Regions from separate parts of the Pseudomonas sp. GW821-FHT03E01 genome, predicted to be linked through region 1. Evidence: predicted binding sites of a transcription regulator. Region 1 holds the regulator's gene; each other region holds the start of a gene.
What was found. The regulator FliA, encoded in region 1, starts transcription of late flagellar genes. The targets are predictions, from matches to a motif close to CTAAAGTTTNNNNNNNNNNNGCCGNTAA.
Positions count from the first base shown of each region.

Region 2: the regulator FliA is predicted to act here: its motif matches at 1,642-1,669, upstream of AC07VO_RS17165 (flagellar protein MotY).
Region 3: the regulator FliA is predicted to act here: its motif matches at 1,900-1,927, upstream of flgM (flagellar biosynthesis anti-sigma factor FlgM).
Region 4: the regulator FliA is predicted to act here: its motif matches at 1,080-1,107, upstream of AC07VO_RS02440 (methyl-accepting chemotaxis protein).

Region 1 is NZ_JBWKUI010000011.1:151,702-154,746, forward strand. It holds gene fleN (flagellar synthesis regulator FleN) at 83-913, shown strand; gene fliA (RNA polymerase sigma factor FliA) at 910-1,650, shown strand; gene AC07VO_RS19530 (chemotaxis response regulator CheY) at 1,818-2,189, shown strand; gene AC07VO_RS19535 (protein phosphatase CheZ) at 2,211-2,999, shown strand; gene AC07VO_RS19540 (chemotaxis protein CheA) at 3,037-3,045, shown strand, end outside.
Region 2 is NZ_JBWKUI010000009.1:211,875-214,919, forward strand. It holds gene AC07VO_RS17160 (argininosuccinate synthase) at 1-540, opposite strand, end outside; gene AC07VO_RS17165 (flagellar protein MotY) at 670-1,578, opposite strand; gene pyrC (dihydroorotase) at 1,736-2,782, shown strand; gene rnt (ribonuclease T) at 2,779-3,045, shown strand, end outside.
Region 3 is NZ_JBWKUI010000020.1:66,810-69,854, forward strand. It holds gene AC07VO_RS27320 (chemotaxis protein CheV) at 21-953, opposite strand; gene flgA (flagellar basal body P-ring formation chaperone FlgA) at 1,035-1,796, shown strand; gene flgM (flagellar biosynthesis anti-sigma factor FlgM) at 1,964-2,290, shown strand; gene AC07VO_RS27335 (flagella synthesis protein FlgN) at 2,339-2,806, shown strand; gene AC07VO_RS27340 (flagellar brake protein) at 2,895-3,045, shown strand, end outside.
Region 4 is NZ_JBWKUI010000001.1:535,887-538,931, forward strand. It holds gene AC07VO_RS02430 (DUF1294 domain-containing protein) at 1-113, opposite strand, end outside; gene AC07VO_RS02435 (undecaprenyl-diphosphate phosphatase) at 110-940, opposite strand; gene AC07VO_RS02440 (methyl-accepting chemotaxis protein) at 1,236-2,870, shown strand.

The DNA.
Region 1 (3,045 bases):
GGTCTGCCATGCATTGTTCCGATGGTGAACGCGCAGCCAGTAATGTGGCCTCCGTCTAAGTAAGACAAGGTAAAGAAATAACATGGGCAGCATGCATCCCGTACAGGTGATCGCGGTGACCGGCGGCAAAGGTGGCGTCGGGAAGACTAACGTGTCAGTGAACTTGTCCCTGGCTCTAGCTGAGCTCGGCCGGCGCGTCATGCTGCTGGATGCCGATCTGGGGCTGGCGAACGTCGACGTTCTGTTGGGACTGACACCCAAACGCACGCTGGCCGACGTGATCGAAGGCCGCTGTGAGCTGCGCGACGTGCTGTTGCAAGGGCCTGGCGGTATCCGCATCGTCCCGGCCGCCTCCGGCACCCAGAGCATGGTTCATCTGAGCCCGGCCCAGCATGCCGGCCTGATCCAGGCGTTCAGTGATATCGGCGACAACCTCGACGTATTGGTGATCGACACCGCTGCGGGCATTGGTGACTCGGTAGTCAGCTTCGTGCGCGCCGCGCAGGAAGTCTTGCTGGTGGTGTGCGACGAACCGACCTCGATCACCGACGCCTACGCGCTGATCAAACTGCTTAACCGCGACTACGGCATGAACCGCTTCCGCGTCCTGGCCAACATGGCGCAGAGCCCGCAGGAAGGCCGCAACCTGTTCGCCAAGTTGACCAAGGTCACGGATCGCTTCCTCGACGTCGCCTTACAATACGTCGGCGCAGTGCCTTACGACGAAAGCGTACGCAAGGCCGTGCAGAAGCAACGCGCGGTGTATGAAGCCTTTCCGCGTTCCAAGTGCGCCCTGGCGTTCAAGGCCATTGCGCAGAAAGTCGATACCTGGCCACTGCCGGCCAACCCTCGTGGACATCTGGAGTTTTTCGTCGAGCGCCTCGTGCAACAAACTGCAGGACCCGTGCTATGACAGCCAGCGGTTACAACCTCTACAAGCAGTCGGCACGTGACGCGCAGTACGAGCTGATCGAGCGTTACGCGCCACTGGTCAAACGCATTGCCTACCACTTGCTGGCGCGTCTGCCGGCCAGTGTCCAGGTCGAAGACCTGATCCAGGCCGGGATGATCGGCCTGCTTGAAGTATCAACCAAATACGACGCCAGCAAAGGCGCGAGTTTCGAGACGTACGCGGGCATTCGAATCCGCGGCGCGATGCTCGATGAAGTGCGCAAGGGGGACTGGGCGCCACGTTCGGTCCACCGCAATACCCGCATGGTCAGCGACGCGATTCGCTCGATTGAAGCTAAAACCGGCCGTGACGCTAAAGATCACGAAGTTGCGGCCGAACTCCAATTGAGTCTCGACGATTATTACGGGATTTTGAACGACACCCTGGGCAGCCGGTTATTCAGTTTCGACGATCTGTTGCAGGACGGCGAACACGAAGGGCTGCATGAGGATGGCGCGAGTGCTCATCTCGAGCCGTCACGCGATCTGGAAGATGAACGCTTCCAGGCGGCGCTGGCGGACGCGATTGCCAATTTGCCGGAGCGTGAGCGACTGGTGTTGGCGCTGTACTACGACGAAGAGTTGAATCTCAAGGAAATCGGTGAGGTCCTGGGGGTCAGCGAGTCGCGGGTCAGCCAGTTACACAGCCAGTGCGCGGCCCGTTTGCGGGGGCGTTTGGGGGAGTGGCGAGCGCGCTGAAGGCAGTGTGGGGACACTGCGAATGGAGCTGGTGTGGTGTTGAACCGTACCGGTCTCGATCTGTTGTGCTCCAGACAGTCATTGAGTGCTTTGCCGGATTGATTGAAATGGCGCGTCCAGGTGCTGGGCGCGTTTAAGACTGCTTGGAGGTCGAATTGGACAAGAACATGAAAATCCTCATCGTTGATGACTTCTCAACGATGCGGCGGATCATAAAAAACCTGTTGCGTGACCTTGGGTTCACCAACACCGCCGAAGCCGATGACGGGCTGACCGGGTTGCCGATGCTGCAAAGCGGTAACTTCGATTTTCTGGTTACCGACTGGAACATGCCCGGTATGACCGGCATCGACCTGCTTCGTGCGGTGCGCGCCGATGAAAGGCTCAAGCACCTGCCGGTGCTGATGGTGACCGCCGAAGCCAAGCGCGAGCAAATCATCGAAGCGGCCCAGGCCGGTGTTAACGGCTATGTGGTCAAACCCTTCACAGCCCAGGCGTTGAAAGAAAAAATCGAGAAGATTTTCGAACGCATCGGCTGATGTACTGCGCACGGGGGAGCTATGGAGCATAACGAATCTTCACAGGGCGATTTTGAGTCGACCCTGAAAAAACACGCGGTCGAACTGGTCGACAGCCTTGAAAAAGGCAAGTTTGGCGACGCTGTGCAACTGATCCATGAGCTCAACCAGACCCGTGACCGCGGCCTGTATCAGGAAGTGGGCAAGCTCACCCGCGAGCTGCATAGCGCGATCGTCAATTTCCAGATTGACCCGCACATGCCGCAAGCCGAGGAAGTGTCTCAGATCACGGATGCCACCGAGCGCCTGTCCTATGTGGTCAAGCTGACCGAGGCCGCGGCCAACCGCACCATGGACCTGGTGGAAAACGCCACGCCGCTGATCAACAGCCTGAGCGATGAAGCCCAGGCGCTGAGCACGGATTGGGGACGGTTCATGCGTCGCGAAGTCGGGGCTGAAGAGTTCCGCGAACTGGCCCGGCGGGTCGATGGTTTCCTGACACGCAGCAGTGAAGACAACCGCGTCGTGTCGAGCAACCTCAACGACATTCTGCTGGCCCAGGATTACCAGGACCTCACCGGTCAGGTGATCAAGCGTGTGACCCAATTGGTCACCGAAGTTGAAAGCAATCTGCTCAAGCTCGTGCTCATGGCCAGTCACGTAGACCGCTTTGCGGGTATCGAACACGACCGTGAGGCGATGCTTGCTGAAAAAGATCCACAAAAACATCTCTCTCAGGGTGAAGGTCCGCAGATTCATGCCGATAAAAGAGAAGACGTTGTGTCCGGTCAGGACGATGTGGACGATTTGTTATCCAGTCTTGGATTTTAGTTTTCTGGGTTTTTAGACCTGTAGGAGCACCCCCTTAATGAGCTTC
Region 2 (3,045 bases), on a different contig from region 1:
CATCGAGTACGGGGATTTTTTCTTGCCGTGACGCTCGATCGGAATCGCGTGCTTCTCGGCGTAGTCCATCAGCTTCTCACGGGACAGCAGGTCCCATTCGCGCCATGGAGCGATCACTTTCACGCCTGGCTTCAAGGCGTAGGCGCCCAGTTCGAAACGAACCTGGTCGTTGCCCTTGCCGGTCGCGCCGTGGGAAATGGCGTCAGCACCGGTTTCGTTGGCGATTTCGATCAGGCGTTTGGCGATCAACGGACGAGCGATGGAAGTACCCAGCAGGTACTCGCCTTCGTAAACGGTGTTGGCGCGGAACATCGGGAACACGAAATCACGCACGAATTCTTCGCGCAGATCGTCGATATAGATTTCTTTTACGCCCATGGCCTGTGCCTTGGCGCGGGCCGGTTCGACCTCTTCGCCCTGACCCAGGTCAGCGGTGAAGGTCACTACTTCACAGTTATATGTATCCTGCAGCCACTTGAGGATCACCGAAGTGTCCAGGCCGCCGGAATACGCCAGAACGACCTTGTTTACGTCCGCCATGCCATCACTCCACGGGGTTCTACGGAAAGCTGTCAAGTCTACCGCTCATGCAGGATAATTTACAGAGGCGCGACAGCTTATGACGACGAAGCGACAGATTATGTCGAGCGAGCGACGAATTCAGCAGGTTCAGGAGGTCGTCGCGCTGCTCGCGGCGGCGGTGGCTTGAGGCGCAGGTTTCTCGGTCGGTGCGACCCGCTCGAGACGTACGGCAACCCGGCGGTTCTTCGCCCGGTTGGCGGCATTGTTGTTGGGCGCCAGCGGATAGCGCTCACCGTGAAAACGCAGGGTGATCTGCGACTCCTGCACACCATTGGCCTTGAAGAAATCCATCACCGCCAGCGCCCGGCGTCGTGACAGTTCACGGTTGGTCAGCCGGTTACCGCTATTGTCGGAATGGCCATCGAGTTCAATGTGGTTGACCGTCGGATCGGCCTTCATGAACTCCAGCATGACCTGCAACTGGGCCTTGGCCCTGGCATCGAGATCGATACCCTCCCCCGGAAAGCCGACCTCGGATTGCTTCACTTGCTCGAAATTCTGTGGCAACAGCTTGGCGACGCAACCCTGATAGTCACCATAGGCCTTGCTGAACTTGACCGGCAGCAGACGCACTTCAGACACCCGACCGTCGCCCGATGAGTGTCGTACGACCGGGCTGCGCCCCTCCATCAGCCCGCTGATCAGGCGCCCGGCCTGCACTTGCGAACTGTTGAACAGCACGTTGCCACTACCGATTCTCACCGAGCCCAGGTTAATGTCGCCACGCCCCGGCTGCCATGGCGCAGCCGCCGCCAGCAAGGTGGCGGAACCCCCACCGATCATTGAGTTGTAGGCCTTCAGTCGAAATGTCGCCTGCTCTCCGGCGCGCCGCACAAACTCACCCGAACCGAAATCGGTGATCGGTTGAGTCAGGCGGCATTCGAACTTGTCGCCTTCGACCGTCCACTCAATGCTCTCCAGGCGAGTCTGGAAAGTGAGCGCCATCGCGGGAAGGCTGGCAAACACACTGAGCAAGGCTAAATAACGCTGGCGCACGGGAGGCTCCACTGGCTTCTACGACAAAAAGACCGACACACATATTCACGGCCTGCCTGTTGGGTATCGGAAGCTTGTCGTAAAACTTGATAGCGAGTGCCTGGAAGAGTCTTTTCCGGTAGCATTCCCCTGAGTTTGACCCGCCTGGAATTCCCTCATGTCCGACCGCCTGACCCTGCTGCGTCCCGACGACTGGCACATTCATCTTCGCGATGGTGCCGTGTTGACCAATACCGTCGCGGATGTCGCGCGCACCTTTGGTCGCGCCATCATCATGCCCAACCTGGTACCTCCGGTGCGCAACGCTGCTGAAGCCGATGGCTATCGCCAGCGGATTCTCGCCGCACGTCCGGCCGGCAGCCGTTTCGAACCGCTGATGGTTCTGTACCTGACCGACCGCACCCAGCCCGAAGAAATTCGTGAGGCCAAGGCCAGCGGTTTCATTCACGCCGCCAAGCTGTACCCGGCAGGCGCGACCACCAATTCGGACTCTGGCGTCACCAGCATCGACAAGATTTTCCCTGCACTGGAGGCCATGGCCGAAGTCGGGATGCCCTTGCTGGTTCACGGTGAAGTCACCCGTGGCGATATCGACGTTTTCGATCGGGAAAAAATCTTCATCGATGAGCACATGCGTCGCGTGGTCGAGCGTTTCCCGACGCTCAAAGTGGTGTTCGAACACATCACCACCGCCGATGCCGTGCAGTTCGTCAACGCGGCTTCGGCCAACGTTGGCGCCACCATCACCGCGCATCACCTGCTGTACAACCGCAACCACATGCTGGTGGGTGGGATTCGGCCGCACTTCTATTGCCTGCCGATCCTCAAGCGCAATACCCACCAGGAAGCCCTGCTCGACGCTGCCACCAGCGGCAGCGACAAGTTCTTCCTCGGCACCGACTCGGCCCCCCATGCCCAGCACGCCAAAGAAGCGGCTTGCGGCTGTGCCGGTTGCTACACCGCTTATGCCGCGATCGAGATGTATGCCGAAGCCTTCGAACAGCGTAATGCGCTGGACAAGCTCGAAGCCTTCGCCAGCCTCAATGGCCCGCGTTTCTACGGTCTGCCGGCGAACACCGATCGCATCACCCTGGTCCGCGAAGAGTGGACCGCCCCAACCAGCCTGCCATTTGGCGAGCTGACCGTTATCCCGCTGCGCGCCGGTGAAAAACTGCGCTGGCGCCTGCTGGAGGAACACGCGTGAGTGAAGACCATTTCGACGACGAACAGGACGGTCAAGGCGGTGGAGGTGGTCCTCGTCATCCAATGGCTGCCAGATTCCGTGGTTACCTGCCGGTTGTCGTCGACGTAGAAACCGGTGGCTTCAACTCGGCCACCGACGCCCTGCTGGAAATTGCTGCAACCACTATCGCCATGGATGAAAAAGGGTTCGTGTACCCCGATCACACCTACTTCTTCCGGGTTGAGCCATTCGAAGGCGCCAACATCGAAGCAGCAGCCCTGGAA
Region 3 (3,045 bases), on a different contig from region 1:
CCGCCAGGGGCAGAAGGCCTCTAGCTGTTATCTGCTGCTTTGATCCGGTCGACTACCCGGGATGCCAGGTCATCAGGACGGAACTTGGCCAGGAAGTCATCGGCACCGACCTTCTTGACCATCGCCTGATTGAACACTCCCGACAACGAAGTATGCAGGATGATATGGAGCTTTTGCATGCGCGGATCGGCGCGGATCTCGGCCGTCAGGGTGTACCCGTCCATCTCCGGCATCTCGATGTCGGAGATCATCATCAGGAACTCTTCTTCCGGCTTCTTCCCCTCGTCAACCAGCTTGCGCAGGTAATCCAGCGCTTGCCGGCCGTCGTTCAACGCCACCACTTCGACACCGATCGTTTGCAGGCAACGGGTCACCTGCTTGCGTGCCACCGACGAGTCGTCGACCGTCAATACGCGCAAAGAGAGCGCCTTGTGCTGGGTCTCAACATCGACCACGCCCACCGAAATCGCTTCCGGCGTCGGCGCCACTTCCGCCAGCACCTTCTCGACGTCGATGATTTCGACTAACTGGTTGTCGACCCGAGTCACAGCCGTCAGGTAGTGATCGCGCCCCGTGCCCTTGGGTGGCGGATGAATCTCCTCCCAGTTCATGTTGACGATGCGCTCCACCGACCGAACCAGGAAACCCTGGGTCTTGGTGTTGTACTCCGTGATGATCACGAAGGGATTGCTCTGGTCCAGCAACCGACCGGCACCGGTCGCCATCGCCAGATCCAGGATCGGAATGGTTGCCCCCCGAATATTCGCCACACCGCACACGACAGGACTGGACTTGGGCATCAGGGTCAGCTTGGGGCATTGCAGCACCTCGCGAACCTTGAACACGTTGATCCCATACAGCTGCTGGCCGTCGAGACGGAACAACAACAGCTCAAGGCGATTCTGCCCTACCAGTTGCGTGCGCTGGTTCACCGAATCCATTACACCAGCCATGCCCAGACTCCTACACCAACGCTAAGTGTGTTGCGACGCACATTCATCACGAAACGGCACGGCGCTTGCTTTTTAACTCTTATGAACACAGAACCGACATTTTTCCGACACCTGACATCAACCTGCCGCAGATTGCTCTGCGCGATGTCGGCCGCTTGCCTGTTCAACGCTGGCAGCCCTGCCCTTGCTGATACGGTTACCTTGCCTGACATGCTTATCGGCGTCACCCAAGGCTTTCTTGAATTCACCGTAGAGGACTATCTGGCCACCAGTCAAACGCAAGGTCGCTACGAAATCCAGGTCAACCAGCTCGATCCGCGCCTGCGCATGCCTATGTGCGACAAGGAATTGACAGCCACCCTCGAGAGCCCGGCAAGGCCTCTGGGACGGGTCACGGTCAAGGTTCGCTGCGATGGCGCCTCACCCTGGACGGTCTTCGTGCCCGCTCAAGTGAAGCTGTTTCGCGACATTGTGACGACCACTCGTCCGCTCAAGCGCACAGGGATTATCGAACCTCAGGACGTAACCCTGCGCGAGCGTGATATCAGCCTGATAAATCAGGGGTTTCTGACTTCCGTCGATCAGGCTATCGGGCAAAAACTTACCCGACCAATGGTCGCCGATCAGATCATTACGCTGGTGCATCTCGAACAGGCGGAAGTGGTTCGCAAGGGCGACCAGGTGGTGATTACCGCCCGCAGTGGTACGCTCAGTGTGCGCATGCCGGGTGAAGCGCTGTCCAACGGCGGCCTGAGGGAACAGATTCGCGTGAAGAACCTTAACTCCCAGCGGGTCATCAAGGCGCAAGTCACAGCGCCCGGCCAGGTGGAAGTGGCCATGTAAGGGCTCTGTGTTTGTGAAGTGATGGCGCACCGCCTGGCGGTTGCCTAAACTGTGCCGCATGCAGGGCATGCGCTGGCGCATGCGAGCTCATTGATAAATGGGCCTAAAGTTTTTCGGGGAATCGCCGAAAACATGGCAAGCGTCCAAATATCCAGAGGTTTTTTGTCATGGTCATCGATTTCAGTCGTTTAAACAGCTCCTCGTCACTTACGGGCAGTACGCGTACCAGCACCGCCAAGGAAACCGCCGAAGCCGGCCAATCCGCGCCGCTGAATACCCCGGCCGAACAGGCCAGTACCACCAAAAGCGGGGAATCGGTACACCTCAGCAATGAGGCTCAACAGTTGCAGAAGGTCACTGACAAGCTGCGCGATCAGCCTGCCGTCGACAACGCCCGCGTGGCCGAGTTGAAAGCAGCGATTGCCGATGGCAGCTATAAAGTCGACAGCAACCGTGTAGCCAGCAAACTGCTCAACTTCGAAGCCCAGCGCTAGGCCACGGCCCGCGCCAGGCTTTTGGACGCTTAAAACCCAAGGCCAGCCATGCACGACACTCAATTACTGCAACTGATCATCGACGACTTCGCCCCGGCGCAACAACTGCTGGAGCTACTGCAAACCGAGTCCCTTGCCTTGCACGGTCGCGACATGCCACTGCTCGAAGAAATTCTGGCGCATAAACAGGCATTGATCATTCTGCTCGAACAGCATGGCCGCAAGCGCAGTGAAATCCTCGCCAGCCTCAACCTGCCAACCAACCGCCAGGGCCTGGAGCAACTCGCCAGCCAGTCGAGCATTGGCGAACGATTGCTGGGACAGAGCGACGTGCTCACCGACCTCCTGGCCCAGTGCCAAGCCGCCAATGTCAACAATGGCCAGTCGATTCTGGTGCAGCAGGCCGCCACGGCCAACCAGCTGAAAATCCTCACCGGCGGCGAGCCGCCAGCGCTCTACGATGCCCGCGGATCAACCTCCAAGCTCGCCAAGCCACGCCCGCTCAGTCAGGCTTAAGCCTTTCAATGAGCACGCCCTATCAAGACACGCAACATGCTGGCAGAATGCCGGCCAGTAGTCATATTTGCCTGGAGATTGATACCCCGTGTCCAATGCCTTAAGCGCGGAAGATGCTCCGCAGCCACCCAAGGTGCTCACCACGCCTTTGGAAATCTCCGGCAACCTGCGTCAGCTGCAAGACAGCCATGACCCGCTGATCATCACGTTCCACGAGCGCAGCCAGCGCTTCCAGAGTT
Region 4 (3,045 bases), on a different contig from region 1:
CCAAACAACGGCACTGCGCACAGCAAAACGAACACCAGCAATTTCAACCGCAGGTTTTGAATCGCTCCCCCGGGCTTGCGCCCGGGGTTGTTGCGTGCGGCGGCGTCGCTCATGGCTTGGCCGCGGTCCAGTCGACCCAACCGAACTGCCAGGTCGCCAGAATCACCAGGCCAAACACAATGCGATACCAGGCGAATGCCGCGTAGCTGTGGCTGGCGATGAACTTGAGCAGGCCCCGGACGGCGATCATCGCAAAGATAAACGCGGTGACGAAGCCGATGGCGAACACCGGGAAATCAGCCGGCACAAACAGATGGCGGTATTTGTAGCCCGAGTAAACCGCTGCGCCGACCATGGTTGGCATGGCAAGGAAGAACGAGAATTCGGTGGCCGTCTTGCGCGACAACCCGAACAGCAAACCGCCGATGATCGTCGAACCGGAACGCGAGGTCCCCGGGATCATCGCCAGGCACTGGGCGAAACCGACTTTCAGGGCCTCTTTCCAGGTGATGTCATCGACGCTTTCGGCATGCACGACATGCTGCCGGCGTTCAGCCCACAACATGATGATCCCGCCCACGACCAATGCGCTGGCCACAGTGATCGGGTTGAACAGGTACTTGTGGATCAGGTCGGCGAAAATCACCCCCAATACCACGGCCGGCATGAAGGCGATCAACAGGTTCGCGGTAAAGCGTCGAGCGCTGGGCTGCGTCGGTAAACCGATGATCACGTCGAGGATCTTGCGACGGAACTCCCAGACCACCGCAAGAATCGCGCCGAGCTGAATGATGATGTTGAAGGCCATCGCCCGCTCGCCGCCGAAGTCGAGCAGGTCCGCCACAATGATCTGGTGCCCGGTACTGGAAATGGGCAAGAACTCGGTCAGCCCTTCTATAACGCCTAAAATCAATGCCTGAAAGGCTGTCCAAAGATCCATCATTCCCCCAAGAAGCCATGCCCCCAGGCATGCCCCGTTAATAATTTGTAGAGCGTTATTCGCGATCAGCGTGCGCTGAAACCCCGCGCGCACAAGATCCACACAAAACCGTAAAAATTCCGTGAAAAATCGACTCGGACTCAGGTTTTTCCGCGCGGGGCCGAAATCCTATCAGACAAGCCTCATTTACGCTGCCGCGTAATAAGACCTGAGTCGGATAGGCCCCGATCGGCAACGTGTGGTTGGATGCTGGCGATCGTTTATGACAAGAACAAGAAAACGGAGTAACAGCGTTATGAACAGCTTGCGCAGTGTGTCGATCAGTCGACGCTTGTGGCTTATCTTGATCGTGGCCGTGGTGATGCTGTTGACGTTGGGTGCGTTGATGCTCAAGCAGATCCACGACGACCTCTATCAGGCCAAGGCCCAGAAAACCCAGCACGTGGTGCAGACCGCCAGTGGCATTCTGACCTACTACCACGGCCTGGAAACCGCCGGCACCCTCACCCGCGCCGCCGCGCAACAGCAGGCACTGACCGCCGTGCGGGGTTTGCGCTACGACCAGAATGACTATTTCTGGATCAACGACCTGACGCCGGTCATGGTCATGCACCCGACCAATCCAAAACTTGAAGGCCAGAACCTCTCGACGATCCGCGACCCGGATGGCTTTGCACTGTTCAACGAAATGGCCGCCATCGCCAAGGCCAAGGGCGCAGGCATGGTCAACTATCGCTGGCCGAAACCGGGTGCCAGTGCGCCGGTGGAAAAAACCTCCTACGTCAAACTGTTCGAGCCCTGGGGTTGGGTGATCGGCTCAGGCGTGTACATCGACGACATGCAGGCCGAGTTTAATGCGCAGGTCTGGAAGGCGTCTTTCGTCGGCCTGGTGATTGCCCTGATCATGGCGCTGCTGGTGATCATGATTGCCCGCAGCATCGTGCGCCCGTTGCAGGAAACCGTGAATGCCATGGCCAATATCGCCAGCGGTGAAAGCGACCTGACCCGCAGCCTTGATACCCACGGCCAGGACGAAGTCACGCAACTGGCCCGACACTTCAACGCCTTTACCGCCAAGCTGCGCCTGGTGATCAATCAGTTGCAAGTGTCCGCCGGCGCGCTGGGCCAGTCTTCCAGCGAACTGGGCAACGACGCCGCACAAGCCCAGCAACGCAGCCAGCAGCAGTCCCAGCAAATGGAACTGGTGGCGACCGCGATCAACGAAGTGACCTACGGCGTGCAGGATGTGGCGAAAAACGCCGAGCACGCGGCCAGTGAAATGCGCGATGCCGAATCTCAGGCACAGCAGGGACAGATCAATATCGATGGCAGCCTGCAGCAGATCGACAAGCTGTCTTCGACCATCGATCAAGCGGTGGAAGTGATTCGTACGCTGGCCGACGAAAGCACGCAAATCGGCAGTGTCCTGGAAGTGATTCGCTCTATCGCCGAGCAAACCAACCTGCTGGCCCTCAACGCTGCCATCGAAGCCGCCCGGGCCGGTGAGCAAGGTCGAGGGTTCGCGGTGGTCGCCGATGAAGTGCGCCTGCTCGCCCAGCGTACCCAGAAGTCGACGGCAGAAATCCAGTCGATGATCGAACGCCTGCAAAGCCATTCCGAAGCGGCGGTCAAGGTCATTGGCGACAGCAGCCGCGCCTCGCAACTGACCATCGAGCAGGCCGGCCTGGCCGGTGCCAGCCTGAATGCCATCGGCCAGGCCTTGCGCAACCTCAACGGCTTGAATGCCTCGATTGCCAGTGCAACCTTGCAGCAGGCGCATGTGGTGGAAGACATCAATCAGAACGTCACCCAGGCCGCCGGGTTGTCCCACAGCACGGCATTGGCGGCCGAGCAGTCGAGCGTGGCCAGTGTTCATCTCAAGGAATTGAGCGAACAGTTGAACGGGTTGCTCAAGCAGTTTCGCGTCTGATCACTTGTAGCAGCTGGCGCAGCCTGCGTTCGGCTGCGCAGCAGTCGTGAAATCAGGCGACGCCGGTTCCAGATAGACCGTGTGCGCAGAATTTACGACGGCTTCGTCCGAATGCGGCCCACACCGAACGCAGCCTCGCAGGCTCGGCAGCTGCTACACCGGACTGCGCAAGCCG